Lacibacter sediminis: one gene and its partner. The protein of the gene in region 1 interacts with the protein of each later gene in a pairwise test. Links are inferred from orthologs where the notes say so. Each region holds a gene or a part of one and is shown in the gene's direction. Other genes may lie near its edges.

The links. The genes of interacting proteins can lie anywhere in the genome.
Region 2: the proteins of H4075_RS13375 (region 1) and H4075_RS14845 interact in binary tests that used the Escherichia coli proteins (3 or more experiments, as listed by UniProt). The link is inferred for Lacibacter sediminis from one-to-one orthologs.

The regions. Positions count from the first base shown.
Region 1 is NZ_CP060007.1:3,150,480-3,153,803, forward strand. Bases 236-3,200 are described here. They hold H4075_RS13375 (ABC-F family ATP-binding cassette domain-containing protein), read left to right. Parts: upstream 236-709; coding sequence 710-2,692; downstream 2,693-3,200. Other genes in these bases: H4075_RS13370 (DUF3347 domain-containing protein), read right to left, coding at 236-486. Outside these bases: more of H4075_RS13370, read right to left, coding at 1-235; H4075_RS13380 (rod shape-determining protein), read left to right, coding at 3,248-3,324. UniProt on the Escherichia coli protein: Genetic data indicate it may be involved in ribosome assembly or function.
Region 2 is NZ_CP060007.1:3,488,394-3,492,065, reverse strand. Bases 161-3,473 are described here. They hold H4075_RS14845 (2-oxoglutarate dehydrogenase E1 component), read left to right. Parts: upstream 161-522; coding sequence 523-3,273; downstream 3,274-3,473. Other genes in these bases: H4075_RS14840 (DUF7619 domain-containing protein), read left to right, coding at 3,429-3,473; rpsT (30S ribosomal protein S20), read right to left, coding at 161-169. Outside these bases: more of rpsT, read right to left, coding at 1-160; more of H4075_RS14840, read left to right, coding at 3,474-3,672. UniProt on the Escherichia coli protein: E1 component of the 2-oxoglutarate dehydrogenase (OGDH) complex which catalyzes the decarboxylation of 2-oxoglutarate, the first step in the conversion of 2-oxoglutarate to succinyl-CoA and CO(2).

The DNA.
Region 1 (3,324 bases):
AGCACCTTTATCGTTAAATGCCATCGGGCAATATTGATAGTAGATAGTAGCACCTGTGGGTTTAATTACACGCACCATATCGTAAAATGCATTCGATACCATTTCGAAAGATTCACGTTTTTTCTCCAGTTCTTTTTCGCCCAACATACCACTCAGTTCTGCAGCAACATCACCTGCACGACCGTTGATACTCGAGAAACCAAGTGTATCAAATTTCTGTACCTCATCGAGCTTTAAACTGTCGAGTAAGGATTTTAATGCTGCACCTGCCGCATTCACTTTCACTGTATCGCTCGCAACAAACGCATCTTTCAGGCTATAATACGCATTCAACACATTGTTCATCGATTGGTTGAATGTTTCGCTGTATGCATACCCGGCTGCAGCTTTCGGTTCAGTCGTTGTTGTTTCTTCTGTTTTGTCTTCTTTGTTTTTACAGGCTACCGCTAGAAAAATGACGGAGAGGATAAGCAAAGTCTTCTTCATAAAAAAAATTTTGGCAAAGATAAGACCTACGGGGTTTGCTGCGAGCTGTCAGGAATACCAAACATTCAACCGCCGTCAGGGTTACCAACCGCTGACGAGGTTCCCGCTTCGTACTTCGTACCTCTTACCTCGTACTTCGTACTCAATCCCTCTTACCTCCTACTTCTTACCTCTCACCCCGCACTTAAACCTTATCTTTGCGGCTCATTTTTAAGTAAGAATTATGTTAGCTGGTTTTCAGAATGTAACGTTTGAGTTTGGTGCAAGAGCTATTATAGAAGATTCTACCTGGCATATTCACCCCAATGAACGCATTGGTTTGATCGGGTATAATGGTACGGGCAAGTCTACCCTCCTGAAACTGCTGGTGGGCGAATACCAACCTTCCAAAGGTGAGGTGATCCGCAGCCGCAATACCAGCATTGGCTATCTGCACCAGGACCTTCTGAGTTTTGATACCAGCGAATCGATTTTACAGGTGGCGTTGGGTGCGTTTGAAAAAGTACTGCTGCTCGAAAAAGAAATTGAAGAGCTGGGTATTCAGTTAGAGAAGAATCATGAAGATGAGGCTCTCCTCCATCTTTATTCTGATAAGCTCCACGAAATGGATACGCTGGATGGTTACAATATCCATCATAAAACAGAAGAAATTCTGCAGGGGCTTGGTTTTGCCAATGCCGATCTGCAACGTCCGTATAAAGAATTCAGTGGTGGCTGGCGCATGCGTGTGCTGCTGGCGAAAATGATCTTACAACAGCCCGATCTGTTGTTGCTGGATGAACCGACAAACCACCTTGATCTACCGAGTATTGAATGGTTAGAGAAATATCTGTTGCATTATCAAGGTTCAGTAGTGATCGTGTCGCATGACCGTTGGTTCCTTGATCGCATGGTGACCAAGATCGTAGAAGTATTTCAGCAAGGCTTGCATATCTATGGTGGTAACTATTCTTTCTATCAACAAGAAAAGGAAATACGGATGGAATTGCAGATGAAGGCGTTTGAAAATCAGCAGGACTTTATCCGTCAGCAAGAACGTTTTATTGAACGTTTCCGTGCAAAAGCCAGTAAAGCCGCTGCTGCACAAACTGCTATTAAGAAATTAGAAAAGCTGGATGTGATTGAAGCACCAACAAATGACCGTCCGAATATCCGTATCAACTTTGCGATTGATAAAATGCCGGGTAAAGTATTGTGCGAATTAAAACATGTAAGCAAACATTACGGCGCCACCAGAATTGTAACGAACGCTAGTGCAGAAATTGAACGGGGTGATAAAATTGCGTTGATCGGTGCGAATGGTAAAGGTAAATCTACCCTGCTCCGCATTATCGCAGGTGTTGAACAATACGAAGGTGAACGCAAATGGGGACACAATGTTGATGAAAGTTTTTATGCCCAGCATCAGTTGGAATCATTAGGTCTTAATCATACACTGCTTGATGAATTAAAAACCTGCGGCACACAGAAAACCGACCAGGAGTTACGCACCCTTCTTGGTTGCTTTCTATTTGGTGGCGATGATATCGATAAAAAGATCAAAGTATTGAGCGGTGGTGAAAAAGCAAGAATTGCATTGGCAAAAACGATCATCAGCAAGGCTAACTTCCTGATGCTCGATGAACCGACGAACCACCTGGATATGCATTCGGTTGAACTGTTGATCGAAGCATTGAACAAATACCAGGGCAGTATTATTTTGGTGAGTCACGATCGTTTCTTTGTTTCGCAAACAGCCAATAAGATCTGGGAAATTGTGGATGAAGAAATCAAGGAATTTAAAGGCACTTACACTGAATATTTAGAATGGAAAGAGCGGATGGCGAAACGAGAAGCCGATAGTAAATCATCTGCAGCTGCCAGTGAAAAAAAAACGGAAATAAAAAAAGTAGTTGAGGAAAAACCGGCAGTTCAACAACAGGCACCTGTTGCAGATACCAAACAGGTGATCAATAAAGAAGCGAAGAAAGAATTGCAGAAGCAGCAACGTATTTTACAGCAGTTGGAAGAAAAGATCAACGCTACCACCATTGAAAAAAATAAAATGGAAGCGCAACTCTCCGACCCTTCTACCTATTCTGATAAAGACAAATTCAAGCAAACCGAAACTTCTTATCAAAAGCTCAGCAAGGATCTGAAAGAATTGAATGCAGAGTATGAAGCGGCGTTTGAGAAGGTGATGGAGTTGGAGAGTAAGATGGGATGATTTATGAATGAATGGGCAATAGTCAAAAGGCAATAAACAAAAGTGGTTGCTTGCATTATCTAACCAAATTACTAGCAGCTAACCCGAGAGTGAAATAAAATGAGGACAATAAAATTCATTGGCTATTTATTCCATCGTTATTATTCAAAAGGATCTAGAGCTAGTATCCCCTATTTCAGTGCCATTTGTTCAATGACATTATTAGTTTTCATACATCTAATGCAAATTCTCATTCTTCTCAACAGCATTCCCGACATCACGGCCGATAAGTTAACTAAGAGGTTAATAGTTTTTTTAACAATGCTGCCCATATATTTCGTGATGACGATTCTTTTCAAAAAAAGTGATTTAGCTCCACTTAAAGAGAAATATGATCGGGATTGGGACAAGGTTTTTAAAGGTAATGTCTGGTTGGTGTTTTACATCATCACTTCATTTGCCTTATTAATTATACTTATGTTGTGGAAAAAGCACAATGGCGCAAGCCTCTCGCTTGTGCCGAATTACAAAAACGCTATGGTTCTATAATCAAACCAATAAACTACAAGGCATCCTATGTTCAAATTAAAATCCATCTACATCAAAATCAAACGCAATCATGTTGAAGTAACAGATTTGAATACTGGTGAAAC
Region 2 (3,672 bases), 340 kb from region 1 along the record:
TGTCGATCATGGAAGCAACAGCCGGTAATTGCTCACCTGCTTCTTTTCCGGTAGCGATCGCCTGCAGATCACGGATGGCATTACGGGTAGTTTTGCCATAATAACGGTTGCGATCTCTGCGGGTTGCACTCTGACGAACATCTTTTTTGGTAGCCTTATGATTTGCCATATCTTATTTTTTCGGACGGCAAAGGTAGGGGAAAAATTCAAATTTCAGCCAAGGGTAATAGATTTTTTGACCGAAAATGCCAGTTTCAACCGCTGTAAACCCATATTGTGGATAAAGCATCGGCTCATGAAACATTCAGCCTCAACATTTACGCAATCGTTCCCGTGTAACAGCAAACCATGCACAACAAATGATCAAACCTGAAATGAGGGTCTTTGATTAACACCTGTTCGTTCTAAATGCCTGTGAATTAGCGCAAAAAATGACAAAATCAAGTGGACTCTCTTATCCGGCTTTGATGAAAACAACCGATATTTGTGCTCCTTTTTAAAGAAGTACGATCACAATTGCACATGAAAGATTTTCAATACATCACCGCCTCCCATCCTCAGTATATCGAAAGCCTGTATTCCGATTTTGTAAAAGACCCCAATAGTGTTGATCCCGACATGAAGCGATTCTTTGAAGGGTTTGATTTTGCTGTGAGCAGCGGGGCTTCAAACGGAACTTCCGCTTCAAACGGCGCAAGTACAACTGCTCCATCTGGTATCGATTGGATGCGTGAGATCATGGCCTACCGCCTGATTCTTGGTTACCGCAATAAAGGTCACCTGTTAGCAAAAACAAACCCGATCCGAAAGCGGAAAGATCGTGGTGCAAATATTGAACTGGCTTTTTATGGATTCAGCGAAGCTGATCTCGATAAAGAATTTCATGCAGGTCAGTTGATCGGGCTTGGCAAAACGACCCTTCGAAATATTCAGCAATACATGGAGAAGTGCTATGCATCACATGTAGGTGTTGAGTTTAAATACATCAGCGATCAAACGAAAGTTGATTTTCTTACAAATGCATTTGAAAAAGAATTTCATCAGCCCCTGCCGTTAAACAAACGCAAACGTGTTCTGGAAAAACTGAACCAGGGTGTAATGTTTGAAAAGTTTCTTCATACCAAATACATTGGCCAGAAACGTTTTTCGCTTGAAGGTGGTGAAACAACCATTGCAGCATTGGATGCCATCATTAATACAGCCGCAAACAACGACGTGCAGGAAGTGGTAATTGGAATGGCACATCGTGGGCGTTTGAATGTGTTGGCAAATATCATGGGCAAAACCTATGAACAAATATTCAGTGAGTTTGAAGGCACGGCCAAGATGGATCAAACCATGGGCAGCGGTGATGTAAAATATCACATGGGTTATGGTAGTGAAGTGGAAACATTAGATGGTAAAACGGTTCACCTCAAATTGATGCCCAACCCATCGCATCTTGAAGCAGTTGATCCTGTGGTTGTAGGGTTCAGTCGTGCAAAGGCTGATATCATGTACAACAGCAACTTTGATAAAATTCTTCCGATTCTTATTCATGGTGATGCATCAGTTGCAGGTCAGGGTGTGGTGTATGAGGTATTGCAGATGAGTTATCTGAAAGGATATTATACAGGAGGTACTATTCACTTTGTGATCAATAACCAGATCGGTTTTACAACTGATTTTAATGATGCACGCAGTGCCGATTATTGTACATCACTGGCATCAATGGTGCAGGCGCCGGTCTTCCACGTAAATGGTGATGATGCAGAAGCTGTAGTGAAAGTTGTGGAGATTGCTACACGTTACCGCCAGGAATTTAACAGCGATGTTTTTATTGATATGGTTTGCTATCGTAAACACGGGCATAACGAAGGTGATGATCCGAAGTTTACACAACCACATTTATATGCGTTGATCGAGAAGCATCCTAATCCACGTGAAGTTTATACAAACTACTTATTAGAGAATGGTGAGCAAGATGCAAAAGCATTGGCACAGGAAATGGAAAAGAAATTCTGGAGCGATCTGCAGGAACGCCTGGATGATGTAAAACAAAATCCACTTCCATATCATTACCAGGCACCTGAACTGGCGTGGAAAAGTTTGCGTCGTGCAACAGCAGAAGATTTTTTACAATCGCCTGTAACAGCAATCAGCGAAGCCAACTTTGATAAAATATTTTCATCGATCATGAAATGGCCCGATGATTTTAAGCCATTGAAGAAAGTGGAGAAGATCATACAGGATAAAAATAAATTATACAACGACGAGCAGAAAGTTGATTGGGCAACCGGTGAATTGATGGCTTATGCAAGTTTGATGATCGATGGAAATGATGTGCGTATGAGCGGACAGGATGTTCGTCGTGGTACTTTCTCACATCGTCATGCAATATTGCGTGATGAAGTAACTGATAAAGCTTATAACCGTCTTGCCCATATTGAAGGAGCAGCCGGTCACTTCCGTATTTATAATTCGTTGTTGAGTGAATATGGTGTGCTTGGTTTTGAATATGGATACGCCATGGCTAACCCCAACGCATTGGTATTATGGGAAGCACAGTTTGGTGATTTCTGTAATGGTGCACAAACAATGATCGATCAGTTTATTGCTGCGGGTGAACAGAAGTGGAACCGTATGAATGGTGTTACTATGTTGTTGCCACATGGCTACGAAGGACAAGGTCCTGAGCACAGTAGTGCAAGAATGGAACGTTTTCTGCAAATGTGTGCTGAGTTGAATATGGTAGTTACAAATATCACCACTGCGTCTAACTTATTTCATGCATTGCGTCGTCAGTTGGCATGGAGTTTCCGTAAACCTTTGATCAATTTTTCGCCAAAAGCAAATTTGCGTCATGCAGGAACTTATTCATTGAAAGAAGAATTCTTAAATGGTGGATTTAAAGAAGTGATCGACGATCCAACAAATCCTGATGCAGCGCAAGTGAAGAAAGTATTTTTCTGCACCGGTAAAATGTATTTCGATCTTGCTGAACGTAAAGCGAAAGATAACCGTGCTGATGTTGCTATCATTCGTTTGGAGCAGATCTATCCATTGCCTGCAAAACAATTAACAGCATTGTATAATAAATACAGCAAGGCCACCTGGTTCTGGGTGCAGGAAGAACCGCTTAACATGGGTGCTGCATCGTTCCTGCAAATGAATCTGAAAGACATTAATTATGGTGTCATTAGTCGTTCTGCATCGGCTTCAACAGCTACAGGTTACAATAAAGTACACCAGCAGGAGCAGGCAGAGATAATAGATACGGCATTTAGTATTTAAGAAAATTGAAAAGTTTTCGATACAACCCTTAGCCGAACGGCTAAGGGTTTTTTGTTGTTGAATGCACTGTTGTTTCTGTTATTGCACAGTTATAAGTAAAGTTTGTACAAACTTATTGAATGTAGTATTTTGACGCACTATCCAAAAAACGTTACATGATAACCTTTAAAAAGCAACTGTTTTTTCTTCTTTTTCTTTTTTGTATTTCTTTTGTTGCAGGGCAGGCGCAACAACGACCGTTCTTTGGCAGAACCGGAAAGCCGGTTAAAAGAACCACACAAAACAAACCCGTTTTTGATGCAAGAGTTACCGGTACTGATAGTATTGGTTTTGGCGGTGAACCGGGAGTGGTGTGGGAGCGTAAGCTATCGGAATTATTTCCGGGAGGCACCGACTATT